DNA from 3 places in the Paenibacillus phoenicis genome. Region 1 is predicted to be linked to each of the others. Evidence: riboswitches for the same ligand, from Rfam matches in the RefSeq annotation. Region 1 holds a riboswitch; each other region holds the start of a gene.

Region 1 (4,812 bases):
AAGCTACCTCGCGTTCCTCCTGACGGCGCTTGCCTTGGCGGAACTGCAGGTTGGCCTTGTGCTGGAGTGCATCCAGCAGAATCCCGCCGCCCGGATCAAAGACGCCGTCTTCATCCAGCAGCCGGCAAATATCCTGGACGCTTAAATCGTACTTGCGGGCAACATAATTCACCACGCCCATCCCTTCCGGGTCAAAGCGAAGCGCCTCAACGAAGGAGCGATTCTGGGACTCACGCGGAAAACGCAGGATGATGTCCGCATAGTTGATCGCATCCTCTTCCAAAGCCAGCTTGAGCCCCGGCTGCCTGGCGATCGACGTCTCGGCAATCGCCTGCTCCAGCTCGTAATCAATGGAATGGGTGTTCAGCTCAAAGATCTCATAGAACGGAACCGTAATATTTTCCTTATTCAGGCCAACCCCTGACCACGCCTCCGGTTCTCCGCGGAACAACTGCTCCCGCAGAGACAGGACCGCGAATTTCCCGATCTTGTCTCGTAGCAGCAAAGTCAGGTGCTGAGTCCGGAAAAATTCCGCCGGCGCCAGCGGTGCCTGAAGCTCATATTCGTAGATATAATCGTCGCTGTCCGGAACATAGAGCCGGTTCGTCTGAAGCAGCCCCACCGCCTCCAACCGGGAAGTCTGCTCGATGAGAAACTTCCGCCCTTTCTCGCTTGGATCGAGGCCAAGAGTCAGGAACAGCTTCCGCTGCTGCTCGACGTCCGAATATCCAACCTGCTCCTGGGGAACATGCTCTACCAGCAGCCGGTACAGCGAAATCGCGAACGCCCCGACCATCGGTTGATAGATCAAACCTAGCATTTTGCCATCGACGGGACTGAGTCCGAAGTCACGGTATACGCAATAACGGTGATTTTCGGTAAAATGCAGCATGTTGTTCATGCGCACGGCTTCATCGCTCCTTCCCTATCACGTACAAATAGACTTCCTCTATTTTAGCATAAAAGACGCCGTCCTGAATCGCCCCCAGCTTACAAAAATCTCCCTTTTTCTTCCTGAGCCTCGCCGGGACAATGTTTTACGCCGGAATAAGCACAAAAAAGAACCGTCCCCCTGATGGGGCGGCCCTTTACTCCCTCTTCTTTATCATCTATTTGTTATGTAAATGCCACTCTTTTAAATAAGGGCGATCTCCGGCTAAAAAACGCCGAACCTCATCAATGGAGACCCCCTCCTCCTTTGCCATGGCGAGCAAAATCACCCATTCCGGGTCAACGTTTCCGGGGAACCGATCATAAGAAATAACCTGGGCGGACTTCTTCAACAACAATCTCCTCCTAAGATCATTATTTTGGTTTTGTCCCCAGGCAGTCCAGCCATCTTAGTATTCCTACCTTAGATCTGAGACTTTGTGCCCCTGCTTTTCAACAGGTTTACCCTTATCTGGTGCTTCTGATGCCAATGGATCTCCTTAGTCAGTATGCATCTTGGTACTTATTATAACGTCTCAAATTTGAAAAGTATGTCATTCCACGTAAGTTCGGCATACCGTTTTCATCGAAAAGGTTAGCTTTTTTTGTTTAATCCCTAATGTTCTTGTCATATTGAACCACCGCTTGTCAAGTACTAGGAATTGTTTCTTATAGAGAACAATAAATCGTGAAATCCCGTGAATTAGTCAGATTTTTAAAGAAAACAATAGATAAATGTTCTTTATTAAGAACAAATCACTGGATTTGCGCCTTTCCTAACGTTAACCATTTCAGGTATATTCAAATCACGGTGTTTGTTCTTAATAACGAACATATTAACGAACATAACGGACCATACCTAGAAAGGAGCGACTATTCTGCGAAGATCCCGAGCTGAAGTAATCCGTAAACTACGCAAAAAACGGAAGAAGCAAAACATGGTCAAATCGCTGCAGTCCGGATTAATTCTCTCAACTCTGCTCTTGTGGACTTCTCAGCAGGTTGGCACAACCTTCGGCGAATTCACCAGCACACGCGAAGATAACACGGAAATCAAGGCGTGCCGAGTCTTTCCAAGCCAAATCGAAAGCCAGCTCGCGATGTTGGCCGAGCATTTGAACCGAGCCGCTTCCTTAAAAGGAAGACTTATCGGAGCAAGCCTAATCCGCGCTTCGATAGATACAACAACTCCGATCTCGTCTCCGGCTCTTCCGAATGCGAGTGATCCGGCCACCAGTCTTCCGCTGCCCCCGTCTTCAACCGATGCGGTGTACTCCAGCGGCGACGGACCGGTCAGCTCGGAAGGTTCCGCAGATTTCTCCGCAAGCCTGCAGCTGGACGCAGCCGAAGGCTTATCGGCACGGATTAGCGAGCTGAACGCCACAATCCAGCAGCTGCAGCAGCAACTGGCGCTGAATCAGTCCACTTGGCAAGAGCTGGTGCAGGAAATCACGGCAGCGACCGCCGTGATTCAAGGGCTACTGACTTCATTAAACGGCCTGGAGCCGAATTGTGCCGAGCTCACGCAAACTACGGTGCTTGACCGGATTGCGGATCTCCTGAAGGGCAGCGGTTTGCTATCCGGCCCGCTTCGCGGGACGTTACAGGAGATCTTAAGCTACCTGCGCTCCGTCCATCAATCTGAGTTTAGCCTCTCGACCAACGGCTTTGTTGCTATCGCTTTTGCCAGCCCGTTTTCGTCCCGGTCGGCCGATGATTTAAGTGCCTTCAGCGATCCGGTCGCCGGCGAAGAGCGCACGTACTTTGAGAGCGTACATGCTTCTCTGGAATCGGCAATCGCAGGCTTAACTGCCGAGATTTCCAGTCTCGAAGCGCAGCGGGCTCAACTGTTGGCAGAAGCGGAAGCACAGCGGCTGGCGGAGCTGGAACGATTAAAGCAGTTGGAGGAAGAACCCCCTCCGACGGTGGGCGATTCCGGTGATGGAGCAGTCCAACCTCCTGCAGAAGAAGATGGTGTTGCAGAGGATGAATCTGCAACCCTTCCGCCGGATGCGCCGGCTAGCAGCGGCACACCGGGGCTAGAACCTCTGCTGCCCCCCGAGCAGCCAAATCCATTGGACAGTCTTATCCTGACGAAACCGGAGGATGAACTGCCCATCGATTTGAACGACGACGGGGATGAAGAGGATGACGATGACGAGAATGAGGACGCGATTCCTTCAGAAGTAGGTGAATAACATGCGTATTCGTAAATGGTTAGGAAACGCGCTGACGTTCCTGATGGCGGTTGCCTTTTTTACCGTGGCAGGCTCGGTGGTCCTCTCAAAGATTTCCGGCAGCGAACCGAACTTCTACGGCTATCAGCTGAAAACGGTCTTGTCCGGCTCGATGGAGCCTTCCATCCCTACCGGTTCCGTTGCGGCCATTAAGCCGGGCGGCGATATGACCCGTTTCAACGTCGGCGACGTCATCACCTTCCGGTCAGGCGATAACAAGCTGATTACCCACCGCATCATCGAGGTGACACAGGACGAACAAAACGGCCAGGTGCTGTACCGGACGAAAGGCGATAATAACGATTCCGCCGATTCGGAATTGGTGCACCCCGCGAATGTGACCGGCGTCTATACCGGATTTAACGTTCCGTACGTGGGCTATTTCTTAAGCTTCGCTGGAACGAAGACGGGGAATGTCACCCTGTTGATCATCCCAGGGATCCTATTGTTCCTGTACGCGGTGGTTACGCTGTGGAAAGCCATCGCCAGTCTGGAAGAAAAAAAACCGGAAGCGAATCAATCGCAATCGGACACCAAGCACCCTGACGTCATTGACGCATCAACCTAAGCTCAGCACTAATGATTTGGTTGTTCTCCTTATGTATACATAAGGATGCTATATATAAAAAATTTATTTAAGATCAGGGAGGAATTCAGGAATGGGTATCAAAAAGACATTAGGTTTTGGGGTAGCAACTGCAGCACTCGGTTTGACATTGATCGGCGGAGGAACGTTCGCTTACTTTAGCGATACGGTCGAAACGACTGGGACGTTCGCCGCAGGTACATTGGATATCAACGCTGATCCAACAGCGATTGTAAATCTTAACAACTTGAAACCAGGTGACACGATTCCTCGTACGTTCAAGCTCAAAAATGACGGAACGCTTGACATTAAAGAAGTTCTGTTGAAAACGAGCTACACGGTGACGAATAAAGCCGGCGCTCCAGACAACACGGACGATTTTGGTAAACATATTAAGGTAAAATTCCTGAACAATATCGACAAGCTGAATGACGTCATTTGGGAAACTACGCTCTATGACCTGCAAAATCAAACACCGGACGCCGTTGAAAGAGGCTTCTTCCTCGGCGAGCGCAGCGGCTTAAGAGCCGGCACTACCGACACGTTGGCCGTTGCTTTTGAATTCGTGGACAACGGTCAAGACCAAAACCAATTCCAAGGCGACACGCTGAACCTGACGTGGACGTTTGAAGCGAAACAAGGCGACGGTCAAATTAGATAATTTGAGAAATTTAAGCAGAACACCTTACCCCGATCTGGGACTAAGGTGTTCTTTGTTTGGTTGAATTTCCGACTTAACACCTTTGTCCGATCCCGGTTATTCTGATATAATGACATCAAATTATTTCTGATAGAAGGGCGACGGCTACATGGCAGAACATATTGGCGAGCGTATTCAGAAACTTCGGCAGGACCGAGGGTACTCCTTGTCCGAGCTGGCGGAGAAGGCAGATGTGGCAAAATCCTATCTCAGCAACGTTGAGCGCAATATTCAATCGAATCCCTCTATTTCCTTCATTGAGAAGATAGCCGACGCTCTTAACGTCTCGATCAACCTGCTATTGTATGGCGACCGCCCCGCACCGGAATTACTCGATCCGGAATGGTCGGAGTTGGTGC
Region 2 (4,812 bases), 200 kb from region 1:
CAAGCTGTGAAGATTGTATGAAATGTTCTGTTCTTTGATTTCGGGGTCCAGTTCGTGCATCCACGTCGCTGCTTTGGACATGATCGAATCATCCTCGTTGATGTATTTGATGATTTTTCCGGACCACTTATGAATTGTATCTTCTCTGATTTTCGTGTCTGTAGCAATGCTAAAAGTGGATGCAAACCGCATTAGCTGCGGGATAATGTGTCCATTTAGATGCTCGAATTTTTCCAAACGTGTTTTTTTGTATCGTCCATAACATTCGTATTCAATTAAGTTAACTTGAATGGGCATCGTTTTATTATCGGGAATGAAGCGGACGAGCACTGCATCTGGGTAACCGCTGATCCCAGCGATCATTTTGTTATTAGCATCTTTTTTAGGGGCAGTCATAAACATTCTGTTTTGTGGGATAAGCACGGACCGATGCTCGGAAAAATCATCGAATAAATGATAAAAGTTAGCGTTGACCAGCGGCTCCAGTCCTTTGATTTTGTCTGTTTCATTCTCAAATTTGACCGTGACATAGGTGCTCGTGATGTTGATTTTAACATCGGGAACAGTGTTCAAGACTTCTTGGTAATTTTCTTCAGTCACCTCATCCGTGGACCACTCTTCAGCATCAGAAGGGTTACCGTTGCAGTTAATCGTAAAAGGCTGTTCGAATTTGAACAGATCATTGGTTCGATTTTGTTCAAAGCCAGTCTGAAGCAACTGCAGAGCCGTCTCATCGGTTATGGTTTTTGCGGATTGCACATATTTGAGGCTCCAATACTTTCCACCGGCTTGCTCCAGAATGCTGATGTCAAACGGTTGGCAGTATTCGATTTCGCAAAGAGTGAAACATTGAGGATATTGATCGCTGTCTTTCCAAGGCCGAAAATCGGTAGGTTCTTTTAGTTTACCGCGAGCTCCGCATAGTGATTTATTTCCTACTTTCACTACAATATAGACCCGGTCATTCACGTTAGCGACTCTTTTCGTAAAGCCGGCTACTTGTTGATTGACGCATGTATAATAATTTTCCAAAGAAGTTCCACAATGTAAGATACGCTCTCCCATGTCCATCATCCTTATCTTATGATTAAATTACCAATTTCGACATGGTTAGTAAAAATCCTTTCTGGTGTAGTAACTGAAAGAGAGAAGGGTTTGTTATGCATAGAAATATACCTATTGAAGTTTAGAAAAATATTAAGAAAGAGGATGGTACAATGCTAAAATCATTTGATATACCAGATACTGATTTTGATGGTTTACGTCTTTTGTTAGAACAGTTGACCTCTGATAAGGTCGAAGTACAAAATTATTTAGGTGGAAGGTCGCTAAGAAAAGTTGAAATCAATTCTGCCGAAGGAAAAGTTAGACTAGACTTACGTTCAGAGCTTTATTTCCATTAAGGTGTCTATTATCAAAGCCTGATTATTGGTGTTATTGCATTGGCCCCTGAGCGGATGGGGATTGGGACAATAGTGATCGAATGGTTAAAAAATTATGCCAGAAGCAAAGGTTTTGAACGAATTTGTATCGAAAATGCTAACACGGAGGCGAGTATTGGATTGGCAAGGAAAATGGGTTTCATTAATGTCCCTAGTAGTCCAATTATTCAAGAGGTTCTCAAAATAGAGGCGTCGCCTGATTATCATTTACTGCTAGTAAGATCATAATTACTTTTTATAGTATATTTTAGATCTAAAAAGTACCCCCAACTTCGAGAGAGTTGGGGGAGTTAATGCTTACATTGATCATTTCTGTAATATTCCGATACTCGTAACAAATTATTGGCTAACCTAGAACTTGGTTTCGGTTGATCACTCCCATTTCGAATTGATTTACAGCATCATTCTATGGTTAGATACCTAGACCGTATCCGGCGAATGCCTATAGTCAAACGCCCTTTTTACCATTTTTGATACAAAGCCAGATTCGCAGGACTTTGGAGTTCTTCGAAAACTCCGCACGGATGGCCTGTTACAGAAAAACAAAGAAGAACCCCAAGCGAAAAGGGCAAGGGGTTATAAAGCAGGTGATTTGCTTTGATTCTAATTTATGAACAAATGCTTGCACATGTTACAGAAAACGAAAAGTCGCTGCTGTTCGAAATCCATATTTCCAATTCGGATATTACGATTTCGAGATGAAAATAAATAAGGAAAGTTTTGTAACTCCATTCTCGCAAAAGCTGGAATCTTCTAGTATAATATGTCTATAAAGCGAGGATTAGACAGGAATTTGGACTATATCTTCCCGCTTGTTATTAGGACAAAGGTCCGTTTTTCGGTCGAAACTGTGCTTCTATTGCTTATCTTAATGAAGGACTTGAAAAGAGGGAGGGATTTTGATGTCGAATCTATGTTAGGTAGTAGCACCTGGTGGCTGTTAAATGACATTATAGTGGTCAGGTGAGGGATTCGATCATCGCCATGGACGAATGGGTTATGAAGTAATCTCCGATTGGTTGTCCAAATAAATATGAGCTGAAGGAAAAATGGCAAACCCGCTCGAAAGACGGGGACGCAAAGCCACGGGTCTGCGGCCGTAAGGCTATGATCGCCGGGTTACCCTAAAAGGCAGGCTTCTGGAGAAAAGGCACGTTAGGGTACGTGTCTTTTTTGTCGTCTATGTCCGATTCCGAATAAGCCGAGGAACCTCATCGAGGGAGGGAACTGAAGTGGTGCTTGTATTGTCATTATTGTTGATGACCGCCATTCTGCTATTCACCAATCCGAGAAGCGAGCCAAATCGTTGGGCCGGTTCAGTCGCTTTTTTCTCTGTACTTGGAGAGTTGACTATCGCCATAGATGAGAAGATAATTCCCGCAATTGTCCCTTTGGCAAACGATTCAATTATAGCCGGACTGGAATGGGTAAAAGAGTTTTTTTACTTCTTAGCCTTGTACATGCCTCCTTATTCGTTGTTGATGTTCAGCTTGAGCTATGCGGGATGGTTTCAACGGCGAAAGGGTTGGAAGCGCTCCACAATCGTTGGGGCACTGATCCCGGTTCTGATCATGTTTCTTCTACCTTCAGAGGCTTCACGTGATACACATCCGATACCGCTCTGGGCGATGATTTATTACGCTACCGCAGCAGTGCCATGCTTGAGGTTGGCATACCGTGAAGTTGATGAGAGGATCAGACAGCAACACCGTGTGGTCTGTTGGATTGTTGTACCGTCGATCAGTTTTGTACTGCTTTTCGATTATATTCTGCCTTTGCTCCGATTCTATCCGCCCTTTGATACCAAACGTGCTGTTTTAACGGCAGTATGCATTTGCTTTTATGTATTTGTTGTTCGTTACGGTGTATTGGGTGTCCGAATCCGATTGGAATCTACACCCCAAGAACCATATGGGAACACTCCGCTTATATTTCAATTCTATCATGCTTTAAAAAGTGAACTGGGAAAAATACAGGTCGCAGCCAGACGTATATTTAATCTTGCCCAACAAACCGAGCAACAGGAATTGTATCGGGACACATCTCATCTAATCGATGCAACCGAGCGGATAATAGCAATAGCTTTCCGTTTTCGTCATTCATCACAACAGTTGGTATTATACGAGCAGTCATGTATTATAAATGAACTCGTTGAGCAACTATTGGATAGCTTGGCGGGAGAATTTTGCAGCAAGAATCTTAAAGTCCGAAAAAAATTGGATGAATCGATTGTTTTGTATTGTGATTCTGTTCACGTGCAACAAGTCATGAAGAACCTCTTCTATAATGCCATTGAAGCGATGTCCGAAGGAGGGTGTCTGACTATAACGTCTAATCTCTCGCAAGAAACGATGGATATTACCGTTCGTGATTCCGGTTGCGGCATCGCTCCGGAAGCCATGCCATATATATTTGAACCTCACTTTACAACCAAATCGAACGAAGGGAATGATGGATTGGGGTTATTCTACAGTCATGAAGTCATGCGACACCATCAGGGGTCCATCGAGGTACAAAGTCTAATCGGAATCGGTACGTCATTTACGCTTCATTTTCCCATCCAAAGAGTCATTCGTCATTCACCGTCATTGAACCGATGGGAGGGAGACCATGAGCAAGATCAAAGTACTATTGGTGGAAGACGATCCGGTGTGGAACGAATATATATCCGAAACGGTGAATCGGGAACAGGATTTGTTTTTGGTCGGAACGGCTCAGACGAAAGTCAATGCAATTCGCATTGTCAGTATGTTAGACATTGATGTGGTGCTATTGGATGTGGTGCTGGATGGGAAAAAGGCAGACGGGCTTGACGCGGCGCTCGAGATTGGCAGCATGAGTAATGCGAAAGTCATCATGCTTACAGTATTAGATCAGGCAGGGATCGTTTCTGAGGCGTTCGGCAACGGTGCTTTCAATTATATTCTCAAGACGGCGCTTGAAGATATTCCGGAGGCTATTCGAGCCGCATATGCGGGCCTATCCTCCATTCATGCTTCTGCCGCAGGCGTGCTTCGATCCGAGTTTGTACGAATGAAGCAACAAGAAATGCGCCAAAAATTAACGCGAACCGAAGTTGAAATCCTCCGTTTTATTCACAATGGTCATACCCGTTCCGCAATTGGGGAACATTTGCATATAACAGAGAGTACTGTCAAAAAACATGTGAACCGAGTGATTCGAAAACTGAAGGTGCACACCGGCAGGGAAGCTGCCAAGAAAGCAAAAATGAAAGGGATATTATAGCGTCCATGTGTATTGATATTGAAAGTCGCGAATAGCACCTAACCATTACAGGTTAGGTGCTATTCTATTTAATTGGCATCTATTTAGGTACAGCACTCTCGTAGAAAACCATCGAAGAACTGAG
Region 3 (4,812 bases), 2.4 Mb from region 1:
CGCAAACATCTCATCAGTTTCGCTTTCCTCGGCTTCCTCATTGCGCTCCTTGGTGGGCTTGTAGTATTGCCCGCGGACGAAGGTGATTACCGTATCCCGTTCATACGTCGTATCCTCCAGCATTTTCTCTACCAGCAGAAGCATCAAATCATGCCATTCGTCGGCATCACCGGTCACGAGAGCTTGATGCAGCAGGTCTTGCGAAGGCTTGTCCGTTTCCGGGTGATCCTGGAACTTTAGCTCGAACAGCTTCTGATCCAATTCTCCGGACAGCAGTCTTTTGAAATTGCCCATATGCAATTCCTGCTTTTCTCTCTCCAACAGCTCAAACGGTGTACGCTCAAAATGATAGATTTCGTTCGTTTCCTTCATAATATAGACGTTCAGAATGTCGTAAATACTTAGTCTTTCATGATCCAGTTTGAATTGCTTGCGGATATAAGCGAGTTCCTTCTTGATCAAGATAATTCCCCTTTGCAAAAATTCAATATTTGCATTGTACTATAATGCTCGTCACCTGTCATGATACGTAAAAAATGAAAAAGACCCAAACCGTTAAGTTTGGATCTGAAGTGCACCCCTTAGAATAGACATTGGAAACCCCCCCTGGTTATTCCGATGAATTCTAGGGGGTGCATTTTTTATTGCAATCAAAGGACAACGATTTAAATCATACTCTGAGGAACTGAAGTTGGAGGCGATACGTCTTTATTTGGAGGCAAAATGGACGTATCGGCAGATTAATGAGCACTTAGGGATTCAAGATAAGGATCGGATGAAACGCTGGATGCGAAAATATCGCGAACAGGGGGAGTTTGGTCTACTCGACCAAAGGGGGAGACGAAAGGAATATGTGGATCAGGACCGCTATACGAAGCAGTTACAACGGGAGAATGAAATGCTAAAAAAGTGTTTGGAAATCTGGAAACAGGAGGTAAAGAACAAAGGTATGCATCCATTCGGAAAGCCTCACAAGGGTACAACATCAGCAGCTTGTGCAAGTTGTTTGGTGTCTCCAGAAGTGGATACTACGCTTATTTGAAACGTCAATTGAAGATGATTGATCGGGATCACGATGCAAAAGCCTTAATCCAAGCCGTATATAATCGCTATCGTGGTATCTACGGCTATCGACAAATTCAACTCTTCCTACTGCAAGACGAGGAGGTGTGGATGAATCATAAAAAGGTTCTTCGTTTAATGCAACAATTAGGGCTACGTTCACACATTCGACGTAAGCACCGTTTTAACTATGCTTCGAATGTAGGCAGCCGCGTCGCTGAGAATACGCTGCAACGTCAATTTAAGGCGGATGCCCCTAACCAGAAATGGGTAAGACTTATTTAATAATGAAATCGTAGCGTATCACATGAGTCTACGTAATGATAATCAGCTTGTACTTCAAACCTTTGAGAAGGCCTTGAATCAAACGAAAGACGTGACGGGATTGATCGTTCACAGCGATCAAGGATTCCAGTACACGCCTCACGCCTACCACGACATGCTGCTGAAGGTTGGCGCCCGAATCAGCATGTCTAGACGAGGCAATTGTCATGACAAAGCCTCTATGGAGAGCTTCTTCTCGCATCTCAAAACAGAAGGGCTCTATCCCTATCATATCCGAACTCTAGACGAGACACAAAGGCGAATTGAAGAATATATTGAGTTTTACAACAACAAACGACCACAAAGAAAACTAAACAAGCTGACGCCGAGTGAGTTTCGACGCCAGCTCGTAGCCTAGGGGCTTTTTCCAATGTCCACTAAACGGGGGCTTGACCAAAAAGCAAAGGCGGCTTAATTTTTTCTTCTCTTCAATCAATTCATTGCTGGAAATTCCGAGTATCTCGTATGCCTGTTGTACCATATCACGATCTTTATCGAATATTGGATTCGACAGGTCGTAGATTCCGCTTTTGGCTGTGACATGATGGAGGCTTTAAACCATAGGATGGAAGCTTGTCATACTCTCCTTCCCGATGTACCATCAAACTTCGATTAATTCAAAACATTTAGATGGAGGAGATGTATTCATGCAACAATTCGGTCCAGAATGGTTAAAACCGGCTTTTGATCATAGGTTTAATGAATTGGTGAGGCAAGCGGGTATGCAGCGGGAGATTGATCAATTACAAAACAGGCATCGAGAACTTGAGAATTTACTAAAAAGTGAGTTATCACAAGCCCAGTATGAGTTATATCTTGAGATGGAAGAGATCATCAATTATCGCAATACTCTCATAATACAGCAGTTATACTTTGCTGGACTAAAGGATGGGGTTCAGTTGTTGAGAGAGTTACTATAGTCTGCCATAAGGCAATTTGATAAAAGATCGTTTTGATATTGGATTTTCCTTATCAATACGATCTTTATTTTGGATTCTTCGATTGATGTTGGACTCTGACATTCAAGTTGAGTATAGGTTACGACAGCAATAGCCAGTCCTCTCTGTTATTCCAGAGAGGGGTTGGCGACAGCAAAATCCTTCCGACCATCTGTTAAAGATGTCGTTCCGCTGAGGATTGTTATTCCTTATCATCAACCTCGCCATATTCATTTTCAACAAGTTTGATCATCTCTGAAGGCGTAGTGTTAAGAGCCTTCGACAATGCAAATATCGTTGTAAGGGTCGGTTGATAAATACTTCTTTCCAACATTGAAATGTATGTCCGGTCAAGGTCACTCCTGAAGGCAAGTTCCTCTTGGGACATCTTTTTGGTAACTCTCAAGGACTTAAGAACTTTGGCGAATGATAATTCTAAAGTCATAAACACGCCCCCTTAAATTTTCTATTATTATTCAGTATGGGAGCAATTTCCACGTAGTATACTCTACAAATGGGGTTTATTTTGGGATAACTTTGTAGTAATATTGAACTACGAATAGTTCTAAAGACTCAAAATGACACTAACTGTTATAGGCATTGTCGCATTTAGTCTATTATGCGGATAATTGTTGAAAGATGACGTGAACTTCATATTTCTCATATCGAAAGGCAAACCTATTGAAAAATAGGGACGCAAAACTATGGACCTAAGGAAGTTGATTCTACGGTCGCCAAGTTGCCAAGAGTGAGGTGAATGTATCTAAAACATCACTCCTATGGATGTTTTTTTATTTTTACTCGGGAGGGACAAATATGGCAAGAATCCTGATCGCTGACGACAGCCCTTCTATTCGTTTCTTGATCTCAGCCTTAGTTACCGAAGCAAGCCATGAGGTTGTCTTACAAGCTAAAGACGGACTCGAGGCACTAAACGCATACTACGAAACGAATCCCGATTTATTAGACTGAAAAAGGATGTAAAAGTACTTTCAAAACCATTTGATGTCAATGAGTTTTTCGAATCTATTGCCACAACCTTAGCCAACCATAGTTGATAGGAAAATAGATTCAAGGACCTCTCACACATAAGACTCATACTAAATATCCGAAAATTCAGATATTATCTGGCTTGTAGTGAGGTGTTTCCAATGTCAGAACATATCAGTGAACAAGAAATCATTAATTTGTTGAAAAAACTTGACGAAGCTCCTAGTTCTCAGGTATGTGAAGAGGCTGGATCATTCTCATCTACTACTCAAGGAGTAGACGCAAATGCTGTGGTCACTGATGGGTTTATTAAGGTTGAACAAGGCAAGATTACGGTTGGAAACCCCACCAATGGTGGTAAGTTTCCGGCTATTAATGCGACTCCACCAGTCAAGTTAATGGTGGATGGAAAACAGATCGATAAAGAGACGAAGGTTACATCTGAAAGCGTGATCAAATGGGAGATTGAAGAAAAGCCTTTATTTGAGATAACTGTATCGGATGACAAAATAGAAGCATATCTAACTATTAATCGGACACAAAGATATGCGTGGATATTAGCAGATAAGACTCCTTCATTAAATGTGACTTTGACTGCTGAGGAAGATCTTACAATTATATTGGAAACTTTGAGTTTACAAGATATTATTACGGCTGTTGAAAATATGAAGATAAAAATGAATCTTGATGTTGTGGCGATTCAAACGGAGATCCTCCGACCTTCTTTTCGACCTGTAACCATTGCTAGGGGTAAAGCCCCAGTCCAAGGTCGGGATGCACAACTTGATCTATATTTCTCTGAAAATATCGAGAACATATTTACTGAGGTCAGGGGTTATATCGACTATAAAAATCATATGAAAATTCCTTCCGTCAAGAGCGGAGATGTTATCGCCAAAAAGACCCCTCCTGTCGAAGGCCAGGCGGGGTATGATGTTTTCGGAAACGTGTTGCTCCCAGAACCAGTCAAGGACATTCGTATTGCAGGAAAGGATAATGTGGAGATAACACCCGATTCCATCGTCATTGCTCTAAAGGAAGGGCGACCTAGAGTTACAGGAAATCGGATCAAATACTTTGATATCAACACGGCATTTATCGTACCAGGAAACGTTGATATGCAGACGGGAAATATTGTGTTTGCTGGTGATGTGATCGTGTATGGCGATGTCACGGACAACATGATCATTGAATCACTTGGAAACATTTATGTGGCTGGCAGTGTTTTCAATGCAACATTAACCGCGACTGGCAGTATCGCAGTCAAGGGAAACGTAATAGGAAGTAATCTTTATTCAGGGTATTTCGGAATGCTTTACAACCGACTCTATAACAGTTCTAAACAATTGATCGAAATACTTGAAAAAATGATGGAAAGTGCGAAGTTATTGCTTCATGAGTTGGCCAAGAAAAATATGCAGGTACGTTATGGACAAGTCTTAGTGCTGATTACGGAAAACAAATATCAGCAAGTCGGGGATGTTGTGAAAGAATTGTT

Evidence for each region. A riboswitch is a leader RNA that binds a small molecule or an ion and turns the genes downstream of it on or off. The one in region 1 is predicted to bind cyclic di-GMP.
Region 2: linked by a shared signal. The riboswitch ahead of U9M73_RS12060 (sensor histidine kinase) and the one ahead of U9M73_RS13085 (anti-repressor SinI family protein) in region 1 are both predicted to bind cyclic di-GMP.
Region 3: linked by a shared signal. The riboswitch ahead of U9M73_RS01805 (response regulator transcription factor) and the one ahead of U9M73_RS13085 (anti-repressor SinI family protein) in region 1 are both predicted to bind cyclic di-GMP.

Annotation. Positions count from the first base shown of each region.
Region 1 is NZ_JAYERP010000001.1:2,764,588-2,769,399, forward strand. Features, by position in the region: gene U9M73_RS13080 (DnaD domain protein) at 1-907, opposite strand, end outside; gene U9M73_RS13085 (anti-repressor SinI family protein) at 1,110-1,283, opposite strand; cyclic di-GMP riboswitch class I at 1,323-1,407, opposite strand; gene U9M73_RS13090 (hypothetical protein) at 1,869-3,128, shown strand; gene sipW (signal peptidase I SipW) at 3,130-3,735, shown strand; gene U9M73_RS13100 (CalY family protein) at 3,827-4,414, shown strand; gene U9M73_RS13105 (helix-turn-helix domain-containing protein) at 4,563-4,812, shown strand, end outside.
Region 2 is NZ_JAYERP010000001.1:2,566,014-2,570,825, reverse strand. Features, by position in the region: gene U9M73_RS12070 (hypothetical protein) at 1-1,065, opposite strand, end outside; gene U9M73_RS12065 (hypothetical protein) at 1,218-1,403, shown strand; gene U9M73_RS22200 (GNAT family N-acetyltransferase) at 1,458-1,670, shown strand; cyclic di-GMP riboswitch class I at 2,484-2,569, shown strand; gene U9M73_RS12060 (sensor histidine kinase) at 2,675-4,204, shown strand; gene U9M73_RS12055 (response regulator transcription factor) at 4,092-4,688, shown strand.
Region 3 is NZ_JAYERP010000001.1:397,085-401,896, forward strand. Features, by position in the region: gene U9M73_RS01775 (DUF4317 domain-containing protein) at 1-462, opposite strand, end outside; gene U9M73_RS01780 (helix-turn-helix domain-containing protein) at 713-1,042, shown strand; gene U9M73_RS01785 (IS3 family transposase) at 1,039-1,347, shown strand; gene U9M73_RS22125 (IS3 family transposase) at 1,370-1,744, shown strand; gene U9M73_RS01795 (hypothetical protein) at 2,034-2,306, shown strand; gene U9M73_RS01800 (helix-turn-helix domain-containing protein) at 2,527-2,769, opposite strand; cyclic di-GMP riboswitch class I at 2,986-3,071, shown strand; gene U9M73_RS01805 (response regulator transcription factor) at 3,141-3,296, shown strand; gene U9M73_RS01810 (flagellar assembly protein A) at 3,476-4,812, shown strand, end outside.